Regions from separate parts of the Piscibacillus sp. B03 genome, predicted to be linked through region 2. Evidence: riboswitches for the same ligand, from Rfam matches in the RefSeq annotation. Region 2 holds a riboswitch; the other holds the start of a gene.
What was found. Region 2 has a riboswitch for S-adenosylmethionine ahead of ACTWQB_RS11560 (methionine ABC transporter ATP-binding protein). Riboswitches for the same ligand answer to the same signal wherever they lie in the genome.
Positions count from the first base shown of each region.

Region 1: another riboswitch for S-adenosylmethionine. It lies ahead of metK (methionine adenosyltransferase); the one in region 2 lies ahead of ACTWQB_RS11560 (methionine ABC transporter ATP-binding protein).

Region 1 covers NZ_JBQQCO010000014.1:9,001-16,774, reverse strand. The annotation lists gene pckA (phosphoenolpyruvate carboxykinase (ATP)) at 1-1,077, opposite strand, end outside; SAM riboswitch class I at 1,444-1,551, shown strand; gene metK (methionine adenosyltransferase) at 1,694-2,893, shown strand; partial or broken gene ACTWQB_RS10495 (IS110 family transposase) at 3,093-3,518, shown strand; gene ACTWQB_RS10490 (hypothetical protein) at 3,689-3,832, shown strand; gene asnB (asparagine synthase (glutamine-hydrolyzing)) at 3,902-5,812, shown strand; gene ACTWQB_RS10480 (hypothetical protein) at 5,841-6,401, opposite strand; gene ACTWQB_RS10475 (MazG-like family protein) at 6,539-6,832, shown strand; gene ACTWQB_RS10470 (hypothetical protein) at 6,869-7,144, shown strand; partial or broken gene ACTWQB_RS10465 (HAD hydrolase-like protein) at 7,335-7,774, opposite strand, start outside.
Region 2 covers NZ_JBQQCO010000016.1:21,897-29,670, reverse strand. The annotation lists gene gcvH (glycine cleavage system protein GcvH) at 1-185, shown strand, start outside; gene ACTWQB_RS11575 (toprim domain-containing protein) at 239-685, shown strand; gene ACTWQB_RS11570 (thioredoxin family protein) at 688-999, shown strand; gene ACTWQB_RS11565 (TlpA disulfide reductase family protein) at 996-1,415, opposite strand; SAM riboswitch class I at 1,502-1,611, shown strand; SAM riboswitch class I at 1,735-1,842, shown strand; gene ACTWQB_RS11560 (methionine ABC transporter ATP-binding protein) at 1,936-2,964, shown strand; gene ACTWQB_RS11555 (methionine ABC transporter permease) at 2,954-3,622, shown strand; gene ACTWQB_RS11550 (MetQ/NlpA family ABC transporter substrate-binding protein) at 3,679-4,503, shown strand; gene ACTWQB_RS11545 (hypothetical protein) at 4,570-4,887, shown strand; gene sufC (Fe-S cluster assembly ATPase SufC) at 5,148-5,933, shown strand; gene sufD (Fe-S cluster assembly protein SufD) at 5,955-7,262, shown strand; gene ACTWQB_RS11530 (cysteine desulfurase) at 7,262-7,774, shown strand, end outside.

The sequences.
Region 1 (7,774 bases), on a different contig from region 2:
TTTCGTTAATTTACTGATTGGAGGTAAAACTCCGAATGCGTCAGCTGTTAAGAATACGATTGTATTAGGGTGACCTGCAATGCTAGGCTCGATAATGTTATCGATATGATCAATCGCATAAGCGGCACGTGTATTTTCAGTTAAGCTTGTGTCGTCATAATCCGGTAAGCGTGACTCTTCATCAACGACAACGTTTTCTAAAACGGCGCCAAAGCGAATCGCATTGTAAATCTGCGGTTCTTTTTCTTCTGAAAGGTTTACACATTTTGCATAACAGCCACCTTCAATGTTGAAGATTCCGTTTTGCGACCAAGCATGCTCATCATCACCGATTAAACGACGGTTTGGATCAGCTGATAATGTTGTTTTACCTGTGCCGGAAAGTCCGAAGAATAATGCCACATCGCCTTCTCCACCAACATTCGCTGAGCAGTGCATTGGTAGAACATCTTGTTTCGTTGGAAGCATATAGTTCATAACTGAGAAAATTGATTTCTTAATTTCTCCAGCATACTCCGTACCACCAATTAACACGATGCGGTGTTTGAATGATACTATCACAAATGCTTCAGAGTTCGTTCCGTCTACTTCAGGATTAGCTTTGAAGTGTGGAGCCGATACTACTGTGAACTCTGCATTGTGGTTAGCTAATTCTTCATCGGTTGGACGAATAAATAACTGATTCGCAAATAGATTATGCCATGCAAACTCAGTTACTACTTGGATTGGTAAGCGGTACTTTTCATCAGCACCTGCAAAACCATCAAACGTAAAGATCTCATCTCGTTCAGATAAGTAATCTGTTACCTTATTAAATAGATTTAAGAAAATATCTTCGCTGATTGGTTGGTTAACTGAACCCCAATCCACTTTATCCTTTGTTTCTTCATCTTCCACAATAAATTTATCTTTTGGCGAACGTCCTGTATACTTTCCAGTCGTGGCACGAACAGCACCAGTTGACGTTAACATACCTTCTTCTCTAGATAAAATACGTTCTACTAAACTGGCGATTGGTAAATTCGCCTGATTATTTTTATGTTGATTAAGCTGAGATACAGACGCTTGAACATTCATAGTTTTCACACCTAACCATCCTTTTCAATACAAAATTATTCATAATTAATAAGTTTATTTGATTAATAGTATAACACATTTATTTTAATAAACCATACTAATTGAATAATTTTTCATAATTTTTCTTAATGCCGTTCTTTATTATAAATTAAAATGTAAGCCTGTCATAGTGATAAGATTATAGTTTTTTGAACTGTTTTTAACTTTTATGTGTTAAAGGCTGCAAAATTATATTTATTGTCCCTTTAATATGACAAAAATTAATATTAAAATCCAAGTCTTATAAATTATGCGAGGGCGTGAAGTTGGGTCAATATCCATTGACACTCGTGTGGTTTCAAGTTATGATAAATCAGAACGGTACGTCTCTTATCAAGAGCAGTGGAGGGTGCAGGCCCTATGAAACTCAGCAACCATCACATATGTGACAGGTGCTAACCTGATGCAAGGGGAAGATCCCTTGAACGATAAGAGTGAAAGGCCATGCGTAATGAACCTTTCCTCATAATTGTGGAAAGGTTTTTTCTGTGTTTTGGGTAAAATATCAATGAAGTTAATATAGCTTTTCACACATAAGAGAGCCGTTGAAGATCCAAATCGAGGAGGAAACGATTTTATGACACATCAACGTCGACTATTTACTTCCGAATCCGTAACGGAAGGCCATCCGGATAAAATTTGTGATCAAATCTCGGATGCAATTTTAGATGAAATTTTAAAGGAAGATCCAAATGCAAGGGTGGCTTGTGAAACGACAGTCACAACGGGCTTAGTATTAGTAACGGGTGAAATCTCAACGACAACTTACGTAGACATTCCAGCAATCGTTCGCGAAACGATTAAAGACATTGGTTACACACGTGCTAAATATGGCTTCGACGCTGAGACATGCTCAGTGCTGACATCCATTGACGAACAATCACCTGATATTGCACAAGGTGTTAACGAGGCATACGAGAAGCGTGAAGGTAGCATGACAGATGAAGAGATTGAAGCGATTGGTGCAGGTGACCAAGGGTTAATGTTCGGTTATGCGTCTAACGAAACTGAGGAACTGATGCCATTACCAATCTCGTTATCACATAAGCTTTCGAAACGTTTAAGTGACGTTCGTAAGTCTGGTGAGTTAGATTACTTACGTCCCGATGGTAAGACTCAGGTGACAGTAGAGTACGATGATGATGGACAACCTGAACGAGTGGATACAATTGTGATCTCAACTCAACACCATCCTGAAATTACATTACAACAAATTAATGATGATTTAATTGAAAAAGTCATTCGACCAGTTGTGCCGTCTGACTTAATTGATGACAAAACGAAGTACCTTATTAACCCAACAGGTCGATTTGTCATCGGTGGGCCACAAGGCGATGCTGGGTTGACAGGTCGTAAAATTATCGTTGATACGTACGGCGGATATGCTAGACACGGTGGCGGTGCCTTCAGTGGTAAGGATGCTACGAAAGTAGACCGATCAGCTGCTTATGCGGCACGTTACGTGGCAAAAAACATAGTGGCAGCTGGTTTAGCAGATGCATGTGAAGTGCAGCTAGCCTATGCTATTGGTGTTGCACAACCTGTATCTATTTCAGTAAACACATTTGGTACTGGAAAAGTTAAAGAAGCTAAAATCGTAGAAGCGATTCGTGAAACATTTGACCTTCGTCCAGCAGGTATTATTAAAATGTTAGATTTAAGAAGACCAATCTATAAAAAGACTGCTGCCTATGGTCATTTTGGACGAAATGATGAAGATTTTACATGGGAATATACTGATCGCGTAGATGAATTAAAAAAATATATTAATAATTAAAACAAATCGTGACAAAACTTACCTTATAAACGTCTTTATAATGAAAACAAAAATGACTTTATAAGGAGCATTCCTGTAATAAGAAAAATTGACCCTAGATGAGGTTATTTGGAGTTACACAAAAAAAGCCCTCCTTGGTAGTATAGAGAGTGTCACGTCACGAAACAATGACCTCGAAAATACCGAAGGAGGACTCAAAATGGATTTTACACAAAACAAACGATTAATGCAAATCACGGAAAACACAATTATTATCGGCGTTGATATCGCCAAACACAAGCACGTTGCGCGTGCTATTGATGATCGAGGAATCGATTTAACCAAACGATTCGTATTCCATAACACACTAGAGGGATTCAATGGATTCGTCCAATGGATCGAATCCTTATCACATGAATTAAACCGTTCTATCTTGTGGGCATGGAACCAACGGGTCATTATTGGCTAAACTTAGCTTACTTTTTAAAAGAACGAGGTCTTCATTGCGCAAATCGTACGTGACGGTCGGTATCATGAACCAACATTACCTGAGGATGTGTACGCTGAATTACGTGAAGGCATGAAGCTTCACGATATCATTCAAGAAGATCTTAATTCTATTCAAGCCCAAATGCATAATTTGTTAGGCTTTGATGATAAATGGACATTTGAAGCACGGATTAGCCGGTCGATATACAACCATTAGGGCTATGACCCACTTAAGGAGCATTTCCGGCAGCCACGCATGGATAGGTTGAACGAAGGAATTTACGCGCATTGACGCCGAGAGACATGGGAAGGTTTACCGCCATGTGAATGTGGAGATCCAGTCGTGCGATTATAAAAATTCCACTAAATTGGAATATATATCCAATTTGGGTGGTTGGATGGCCATTCAACTACCAATTTCAGCCTAATTTTGAATCAATTGGTGGCCACCACTTGATTCAAAAGCAATAAAACCATAAAAAATCAAAGAAAAACGGCGAAATTCTAAGAAATAATTAATTTATTGAGGGAGTGTTGTCTGTGTGCGGTTTTATTGGACTAATCAAGAATGAAGCATCTGAACCCAATGAACATCTCAAGCAACGGATGGCTAAGGCGAATAACCTGATTGCACACCGTGGACCTGATGATGAAGGGTATTATGTTGATTCTTGTGTATCGTTTGGTTTTAGGAGATTGAGTATTATTGATTTAGAGAGTGGCCACCAGCCATTATCTTACGAAGATCAACGGTACTGGATGGTCTTTAATGGTGAGATTTATAACTATGTAGAATTAAGAAAAGATTTATTAGAAGAAGGCTATGATTTTTCTACTGAATCGGATTCTGAAGTCATCCTAGCGTTATTTAAAAAATATCGCGGCGAGGCGTTTAAACGTTTAAGAGGAATGTTTGGCATTTTAATTTGGGATAAACAAGAACAAGAGCTTTTTGGAGCACGCGATCCATTTGGGATTAAGCCTTTGTTTTACTCAACAAATGACCAAGGAACATTCTTCGCATCAGAGAAAAAGAGCTTATTAGAAATCATGAACAGCCATCAGGAATTAGACCTTGATAGTTTACAACACTATCTAAGTTATCAATTCGTCCCAGAACCATACACACTTACTGAAAATATTAAAAAAGTCGAACCTGGTCACTACTTTCACATGAAGCCAGGTGAAGACCCTACTTTTGAAAAATATTATCAAGTTGAATTCAAGCCTAAGCATATAGAGAAAAATCAACTGATCTCTAATATTCAAGACGTGTTAATAGACTCGGTGAAGGTTCACATGCGTAGTGATGTTCCAGTCGGTTCTTTCTTATCAGGAGGAATTGACTCTACGATTATGGTCGCTTTGGCAAAAGAAATTAACCCTAATCTTAAAACCTTTTCTGTAGGGTTTGAACAAGAAGGTTACTCAGAAGTCGATGTCGCTAAAGAATCTGCAGAAGCATTAGGTGTTGAGAACATTTCATATACGATTACACCTGAAGAGTTTGTTTCTCGTCTACCAAAGATTATCTGGCATGCCGACGATCCTTTAGCAGATCCTGCTTGTGTACCTCTCTATTTTGTAAGTCGAGAAGCTAGCAAACACGTGACAGTTGTGTTGTCAGGCGAAGGCGCAGATGAGTTGTTTGGTGGTTATAATATTTATAGAGAACCACAATCGTTAGAAGTCTTTAACTCTATTCCAAAGCCAGCGAAACATTTACTTGGAAGAGTCGCAATGGTTTTGCCTGAAGGAGTTAAAGGGAAGAGCTTTTTAATACGAGGCACAACACCATTACAAGAACGATACATCGGTAATGCAAAAATGTTTGAAGAAGCGGAAAAAGCGTACTTACTACAAAATTATAATGAGTCGCTCCCTTATCAAACCATTACCAATCCACTCTATCAACAAGTGAAGAACGAACACCCTGTTACACAAATGCAGTACATTGATATGCATACGTGGATGCGGGGGGATATTTTATTGAAGGCAGACCGAATGACGATGGCTCATTCACTTGAGCTTCGCGTTCCATTTTTAGATCATGAAGTCATGAGAGTGGCCAGCCAAATTCCGGTTGAATATAAGATTGCGAACGGCACCACGAAATCAATTTTAAGAGAAGCGGTTCAAGGCATCGTGCCCGATCACGTGTTAAACCGTAAGAAATTAGGTTTCCCAGTTCCAATCCGTCACTGGTTGAAAGATGAACTTTACGACTGGGCTCGTAATCTTATTTTAGAAAGCCAAACTGATCATTTAATCAATAAACTATATGTCCTTAACTTATTAGAAAAACATTGCAAAGGAAAACTCGACTACAGCCGAAAAATATGGACAGTACTCATGTTCATGCTATGGCATCAAATTTTTGTCGAAGGCGTCTACAAACAAGAAGACCTCATTCACGATCAAAGCTTTGAAGTCGAAATCTTATCGTCATAAAATGATACCCACTAGATGCGCCATGCATCTAGTGGGTGTTTTTGGTTGAATATAATACTTCGCCTGATGCGGTGATACCTTTGATATTGACGGGGCTATGTATAGGTTTATTTACTTTTTTATAGAAGAAGGTATTCTCACTTGTTGTGAAAAGTTTAGCATCTTCATATACGTTACTCTGAACTTCAACTTCCACTGCCGCTAAATTCGGATTTAAAATTTGCCCGAAATAATAGGAGTACTCATCCTGGTCACTCTCATTTGCACTCCACGCTAGGTCCTTTTCCTCATGATTAGGGTAACTAATTGAAGCTAGGGTTTTATCGTGACCAACGTCATTTCTAAGTTCCCAATTTCCTAGCCAGTTTTGCTCTAATTTTGCAATCATAATGGAATGTTGATTCCTAAAAATCGTTAGCCACTCGTCATTAACCTTCTCAACGAGTAAAACATCTTCAGTTGGCGGCGACCAGTCTTTAGTTATATCGAAAACATCATTTTGATTCGGCAACTGTTGGTGGTTGTAGATGATGTATGTAGCGAAAACAATCCCTATGATTAATATACTAATTCCGATTATTTTATTCATACTCTCACTGCCGGATTTTGATTTTACCATAAAATTTCCAATTTATGTTCAATTTATGTTCAATTAATGTTACACTAAATTTAGCTCTTAAGGAAAAGTATGGAAACTTATAAATCATTGAAATAGGGGGCTAGATTATGGAGCATTTATTAAAGGAAATTAAGATGTTAAGTCAAAAAGAACCTAAAACATTAGAACAAATGGCTTTAAAGTTATCAGAAGAAGCAGGTGAAACGGCACAAGCTGTATTATCTTATCAAAAAGCTAGTGGTAGCAACTATAAACAATTAGGAATAGAAGATGTAAAAGAAGAATGCATAGATGCTCTTTTAGTTTCCTTAGCCATGTTTTATAAAATGAGTGATGATGAAGATTTATACGACCTTATAAAGAAAAAGGTTACTAAATGGGACAGCAAAATCAGTAATTAGTGATAAGAGGATCGACAGTACTTCAATGTACGAGCCATGGATGTTGATAAAAGAGGTGTGAGAGTTGATAGGGCGAGTCGGAATGTCAATAGGGGAAGGTTGAATGTCGATTGGGAGGCGTTGTTTGTCGATAGGAGGAGCTTGAATGTCGATTGGGAGGCGTTGTTTGTCGATAGGAGGAGCTTGAATGTCGATTGGGAGAGCGCGAATGTCGATAGAGGCAATCCAAGTCGCGATAGGGAGCCTGCGAATGTCAATAGAAAGCGCCCGAATATCGATTGTGACCATGTGAACATCGAATGGAATTTATAAATTGGCGAAACCCCGAAAAGTTTGGCGAGACCTTACCTAATACTGGCGAAAGTTCGTGCGAATCCGGCGAAACCTCCTGTAAGTTTAGCGAAACATTACACTAATTAGGCGAAACATATAAAGACTTTGGCGAAACGAACTGTATTATAAAGAAAGACGCTCGTGCAATTTGCCGAGCGTCAACCGCAGACTATAATGAAAGCACTTTTCTTATTTCCAGTAGATCATCAATAACATCATCAGCTTGTGCGAGCTCTTCTTCACGTGCGAAGTCGAAGTTACACCCGACAGACATGAGATCGTTATCTTTTGCCGCGTTGATATCGGAGAGACGATCGCCAACAACGACACCGTCCGTAATGTTATATTTATGAATGATCGCCTCAACTAACTCGGACTTATTCAAGGAATCAATGTGCTGAATACTAAACGTCTCGGTGACCCAGTGATCAAGTATATAGTAACTCACGATTGCTTCTAAGTACTTGATGAGACCGTTACTAGCTATGAATATAGAAAAATTGTTCTCTTTTAAATCCTGAAAAAGTTCCTCAACATGAGGGTAGAGAGCGCCCTTCCCGTCATAAATATTTTCTATTAACCGTTCCAAGAAATAGGCATCAACTTGAT
Region 2 (7,774 bases):
AACTTTACGCTCCAGTATCAGGTAAAATTGTGGAGATTAACGAAGAGCTTGAAGATAGCCCTGAGTTAGTTAATGAATCACCATTTGAAAAAGCATGGATGGTTGTCGTTGAACTTAGCGACGAATCTCAGCTTGAAGATTTAATGGATGCAGACGCATATCAAGAAATGACTGATTCTGAGTAATGTCTAGAAAAGGCTGATCCGTGTTGGGTCGGCTTTTCTTATTTTAGAGTTAAATGACTAGTTTAAATAAAATGGTGGGAATATATATAGTAATTAAGGGAACGTTTAATCGTTCATATTATGGTATAGATGGTGATGACATGGATGAAATGTCGAGAGTGTTAATTGTTGAGGGGAAACAGGATCGTAAGAAAATCCAAAAAATCTTAGACGATGAAGACGTCTTCATACTATGCACATTTGGAACATTAGGCATTGATGCGTTAGAAGAGTTAGTTGACGACTATCATTTATTCGATCGTGATGTTTTTATATTTACTGACACAGATGAACCTGGGGAAAAACTAAGAAAAATGTTAAACCAAGAGTTATCTCATGCGGAAAATATATATATCGATAAAAAATATCGAGAGGTTGAGGATGCTCCTGAGCATGTGTTAGCATCTTTATTGCTATCAGCTAATATGAGAGTTAAAGTGGAGTACTTGAAAGGATTTTAACAGTGATCGAAATCAATCAAAAGCAAGCCTATTTTCTAACACAAAAAAAGGACTATCACATCATTTTTGTGAATAGTCCTTTTTGTGGCACATGCAAGGTAGCCAGGCGCATGTTGGAATACATAGAAGAAACGTTAGGCAAAGAAATCTTCTACGAATTGAATGTAACACTAGCACCTAATTGGGTTCAGGAACATGAAGTTACCAGTGTTCCGTGTTTAATGGTTTTTAAAAAAGGCGATAATCTTGATCGTTTATATACATTCCATTCCGTTCCCTACCTGTTAAAAGAGATGGGGCCATACTTAGTTTAGAGCGCCTCACTTAGCTTATGAATGACTTCAACAAAGTCGGCTTGGTCACCAAAATGGCCGATGATTTCACCTTCACGGTTAATCACAACGGTCGTTGGGACGCCTGTACAATCATATAAGTCATAAATCTCACGCCCTCGATCTTTTAAGACAGGTTGTGTTAAAAATTGGTCTTGATATTTTAACGCTTCTTCATCACCATGTTCACGGTCTGTTACATTAATCGTAACCATTTCAAGCTCATCATTTCGAGATGTTTTGAAAAACTGTTCTTTTTTTGGAAGGTCACGGGCACAATCTGGGCACCATGATACCCAGAAGGTTAATACGACGACTTTTTCGCCAATGACATCTTCTAATCGAAATGTTTCGTCTGGATTATCTAAGTAAGGAAGTTCAAATAATGGTGCTTTCATGGTTGGATCATCCTTTTATAATTTTTTATTGACTTGTCTACATTACTATGCTAACATAATAATCATCGAAAATAACATAACTTAATTTCTTATCCAGAGAGGCGGAGGGACTGGCCCTGCGAAGCCCGGCAACCATTAGGATTTTTCCTAACAGGTGCTAATTCCAGCAATGAGGTTGATCATTGCAAGATAAGGAAAGTGACGACGTATTCGACTCTTTTCTTGTGCTTGCAAGAAAAGAGTTTTTTAATTATTTTAGAAACGATCTGCCAAGATTTTTCACTAAAACGATTGATTTATAAAAATATACAAATAATAACTCTTATCCAGAGAGGTGGAGGGACTGGCCCGACGAAGCCCAGCAACCATCAGGTCAAACCTGACAGGTGCTAATTCCTGCAAAGCGCAAAGCTTTGAGAGATGAGAGAACGGATTGTACCTTTCTGTTCTCTTGTGAATGGAAAGGTATTTTTATTAGTTAAATCATTAATGATTAAAAGGGTTAAAGGGAGATTTATATATGATTACAATCAAAGGATTGTCAAAAGTTTTTAAAACAAAACACCAAGAAGTTAAAGCTGTCGATGATGTTTCAATAAACATTAATAAGGGTGAAATATTCGGGGTTATCGGTTACAGTGGTGCGGGGAAAAGTACATTTATCCGCTTAATCAATCGACTTGAAGAGCCAACAAGTGGTGATGTGGTGATTAATAATACGAACATTACTGACTTAAGCATTGGAAAGTTGCGTCGCGAACGCCAAAAGGTCGGCATGATCTTCCAGCATTTCAACTTACTATGGTCGAGAACGGTTTTTGAAAATATTGCATTTCCTCTTGAAATTGCAGGTATACCGAAAGCAGAACGTCGTGAGAAAGTGCTCGAGCTTATTGAACTTGTTGGATTAAAAGGGCGAGAAAATTCCTACCCTTCTCAACTAAGTGGTGGACAGAAGCAACGTGTTGGAATCGCCCGTGCTTTAGCAAACGACCCTGATGTCCTACTTTGTGATGAAGCAACGTCAGCTTTAGACCCTGAGACAACAGACGATATTTTGGACTTGCTCGTTTCGATTAATAAAAAGCTTAACTTAACGATCATCATGATTACACACGAAATGCATGTCATTCAGAAGATTTGTCATCGCGTGGCTGTAATGGATCAAGGAAAGGTTGTTGAACAAGGGGATGTCTTAAACGTTTTCGTCAAACCACAATCAAAGACGGCAAAACGTTTTGTGCAACAGCTCAGTCCTCTAGAGCATCTACAAGGAGACTTAAAGCGTTTCATTACAAATGACCCGAATACAGAAGTGGTCAAACTCCACTTTATCGGAAATGATGCTAAACGCGCTTTAATCTCTGATGTTATAAGAAAGTTCTCTGTCGACATCAACATATTACAAGGTTCTATATCACCTACTCAAGAAGGGGCTTACGGTACGCTATATGTTGAAATAAGCGGTGAAGAGAAATTAATCACCGAAACGATCGACTACATTCAGTCATCAGGTGTGGAAGTCGAGGTGATTCAAGATGTTAAATGAGTTATTCCCGAATTTAAAAATGGAAGAGATGTGGGTGGCAACCTATGAAACGTTATACATGACGGTGATTTCAGTCATAGGCACGATCATTCTTGGAATCTTATTAGGTTTATTATTATTTTTAACAGAAAAAGGAAACCTTTGGCAGAACTATTTGTTAAATATAATCACAGCCTCGGCTGTTAACATATTCCGAGCCATCCCATTTATCATATTAATTCTATTGTTATTCCCTTTTACTGATTTTTTAATGGGAACGATTAGGGGGCCAAAAGCGGCGTTACCGGCACTAATTATTGGCGCGGCACCATTCTATGCTAGGCTAGTCGAAATTGCTTTTAAAGAAGTTGATAAAGGTGTCATTGAAGCAGCCAAATCAATGGGTGCTAAAACTCATACGATCATTTTTAAAGTACTGCTACCTGAGTCAATGCCAGCCTTAATCTCAGGAATTACGGTTACAGCTATTGCATTAATCAGTTATACGGCAATGGCAGGTGTCATTGGAGCTGGAGGATTAGGTGACCTAGCTTATATGAAAGGGTTCCAACGTAGAGATTTTGATGTTGTGTTTGCGTGTACTATCTTCATTGTCATTATCGTATTTATTTTCCAATTTATTGGAGATACGTTATCTAGAAAACTAGACAAAAGATAAGTTATTAGCAGCAATGAGCTGTTAACTATATAAAAGATTTGAAGGGAGATTTACAAATGAAAAAAATCAATGCATTAATCGTATTAACTTTATTATCCTTAGTATTAGTTGCTTGTGGAACATCGGGTGGTTCTGGAGATGAAGATTCCAATGAGATCACTGTAGGTGCAACTAGTGTTCCGCATGCTGAAGTTTTAGAAGAAGCTAAACCACTTCTTGAAGAGGAAGGTATTACACTAAACATCGAAACGTACCAAGATTATGTTTTACCAAATGAAGATTTAGATAATGGCACGTTAGATGCGAACTATTTTCAACACATTCCTTATTTAGAAGATCAAATTTCTGAGTTTGGTTATGATTTTGCTAACCTTGGTGGTATTCACATCGAGCCAATGGGAATTTATTCTCAAAACATCACAAATATTAATGAAATTGAGGATGGAACAGAAGTCATAATGAGTCGTTCTGTTACTGATCATGGACGTATTTTATCATTACTTCAAGAAAATGATTTAATTAAACTTAATGAAGATGTTGATCCAGTATCAGCGACATTAGAAGATATAGAGGAAAACCCACATAATTTAGAATTTGATGCAAGCATTGAAGCGGGACTACTACCAGAGTTTTATGAGCGTGAAGAAAATGCTTTAGTTGCGATTAACACGAACTATGCCATTGAAGCAGGGTTAGTTCCTGCAGATGATGCAATTATCTTAGAAGGTTCTGAATCACCTTACGTGAACGTTATTGCCGCACGTAGTGAAGATGAGGATAACGAAAACCTACAAAAACTTGTAGAAGTATTACGTTCTGAAGAAATTCAAACGTTTATTGAAGAAAAATATGAAGGCGCAGTTGTCCCAGTTAGTGAATAAAATATAATATTTTGACTATTTGATACTAAGAAAGAGGATTTAATCCAAATTATAAAGGGTAAGGATATGAGTAAGGGTAAACCACTCATATCCTTTTTTATTAAGAAGAATCAGGATATATCGAGTTTTGGTATAAAAATTACCCGTGGTATTATAATATTTGTAAACAAAAGAAAGGATGATTTAGTCATTTTAAACGACAATGAGATTGATCTGACGTACACAAGCGAAATGGAGAAAGCAATGCACCAATCACATGGTGTAGGCTACACGGAGTATGGTCAGAAACTTGAAAAACGTTTGCAAATTGAAAAAGAACGTGAGAAAAATTATAGAGAGAGTCGACGCTTAGTATCAGAAGTCGACCGTCAAATACATCGATAAAATATGAAATGCCCCTTTAATTAACTAAAGGGGCATTTTTCTGTTTTAAGTGAGAATCAGTGAATCACCACAACTAAAAACATCAAAGATGCCTTTTTCGTTTAAATCTGACAAAATTTCTTATATAATGGTATAGGTATGAATCGTGTGGTTATTCTTATTGTAAGTGTTGAATATAAATTGTAAATGTTATAAACTGAGAATGAGAATAAATTGAGAATGACCATCAATTTTTTAATATAGAAAATGGAGGTATTCAAATGGCAGGATCAACTTTAGAAATCAAAGATCTTCATGTCGAAATTGAAGGACAAGAAATCTTAAAAGGAGTTAACTTAACCATTAAAGGTGGAGAGTTCCACGCAGTTATGGGGCCAAACGGTACTGGTAAATCAACATTAGCTAGTGCAATTATGGGACACCCTAAATACGAAATCACTAAAGGTCAAGTTTTATTAGACGGTGAAGACGTATTAGAAATGGAAGTTGACGAACGTGCTCAAGCAGGTTTATTCCTAGCTATGCAGTACCCAAGTGAAATCAGTGGTGTAACAAACTCTGACTTCTTACGTTCTTCTATTAACGCTCAGCGTGAAGAAGGCGATGAAATTCCATTAATGCAATTCATCAAGAAGATGGATGATACAATGGATTACTTAGAAATTGATAAAAACATGGCACAACGTTATCTAAATGAAGGTTTCTCTGGCGGTGAGAAGAAGCGTAACGAAATCCTTCAGTTAATGATGTTAGAGCCGGCAATCGCAATATTAGATGAGATTGACTCTGGTTTAGATATCGACGCATTAAAAGTTGTATCTAAAGGGATCAACAAAATGCGTAACGAAGATTTTGGTTGCTTAATCATTACTCACTATCAACGTCTACTAGACTACATTACTCCAGATAAAGTACACGTTATGATGCAAGGTCGCGTTGTTAAATCTGGTGGCCCGGAATTAGCACAGCGCCTAGAAGCTGAAGGTTATGACTGGATTAAAGAAGAACTAGGAATCGAAGACGAAACTGTAGGCCAAAACGCGTAACTTGAGATAGGAGGTAAAAGGATGACAGTGGAAACACAGCTACCTTATGATAAAGAATATATCACGCAATATTCCGAGCGTCGTAACGAGCCTCAATGGTTCCGCGATACTCGTCTTAAAGCAGCAGACTTAGCTGAAGATTTAGCTATGCCTAAGCTAGAAAAAACACGTATCCGTGACTGGAACTTCACGAACTTCAAGCATGATGTTTCAGGTAAGAAAATCGAAAAATTCGAAGATCTACCTGAGAAAATTCGTGTTTTACTTGGTGAAAAATCAACTAGCGATAACTTAATCATTGTTCGTAATAATGATGTAGCTTACGCTAGTTTATCAAAAGAATTAGAAGATCAAGGTGTTGTTTTTAAAGATATTTTCACTGCAATGAGTGAAAACGAAGACCTTGTCAAACAATATTTCATGCAAGAAGGCGTTTCTGTTGATGAAAACAAATTAACAGCTCGTCATGCAGCATTATTAAATAGTGGTGTGTTCTTATACGTTCCTAAAAACGTTCAAGTAGAACAACCAATTCAAGTGGTTTTCTGGCAAGAGGACCCAGAAGCAGCACTTTTCAACCACGTGTTATTAGTTGCGGATCAAAACAGTGAAGTCACTTATGTTGAAAACTATGTTTCTCAGAACAAAACAGAACAATCAGTTGCGAATATCGTAAGTGAAGTGTTTGTATTAGATAACGCAAAAGTATCTTACGGTGCAGTTGATAACTTTGAAAAAGGTACGACAACTTACGTGAACCGTCGTGGTCGCGTTGGTCGTGACGCAAGACTTGAGTGGGCATTAGGCCAAATGAACGATGGAAATACAATTTCTGAAAACCTAACTCACTTATTAGGTGATAACGGAATTTGTAATGCTAAATCAGTTTCTGTTGGCCGTGGTGACCAGAAACAAGACTTTACAGCTAAAATCGTTAACCATGGCAAGGAAACTGACGCTTATATCCTACAACATGGTGTTATGAAAGATAAGGCTGCATCGATTTTTAATGGAATTGGTAAAATTGAGCATGGTGGTACGAAGGCGAACGCTGAACAGGAATCACGCGTTCTTATGTTAAGCGAAGGCGCACGTGGTGATGCGAACCCAATTCTTTTAATTGATGAAGATGATGTAACTGCAGGTCACGCAGCATCAGTAGGTCGTGTTGATCCAATCCAGTTATTCTATCTAATGAGCCGTGGTATTTCACAACAAGAAGCAGAGCGCTTAGTGATTCATGGTTTCTTAAGCCCTGTTGTTAACGACATTCCAATTGAAACGGTTCAAAATCAGCTACGTGAGGTAATCGAAGGGAAAGTTTATTAATGTTAAATGAAACAGTTCGCAAACAATTCCCAATTCTAGCGCAGGAAGTTAACGAACATTCATTAGTATATTTAGACAGTGCAGCAACTTCTCAAAAGCCTCAATCAGTGATTAATGCGGTGACAGAGTATTACGAGCAGTATAACTCAAACGTTCACCGAGGGGTTCATACCCTTGGCTCAAGAGCAACTGAAGGCTATGAAGGTTCACGTGAAAAAGTTAAATCTTTTATCAATGCGAATAGCATTAAAGAAGTCATTTTCATGCGTGGTACCACAACAGCGATTAACACAGTCGCTCACAGTTATGGTCGCGAGAAACTTTCTGAAGGCGATGAAATTGTTTTAACTAAAATGGAGCACCATAGTAATATCATCCCTTGGCAACAAGTGGCTAAAGTTACTGGAGCGACATTAAAATACCTTCCACTTCAAGAGGATGGAACGATCTCATTAGATGATGTCCGTGAAATGGTAACAGATCGAACTAAAATCGTTGCGATGACACAAGTT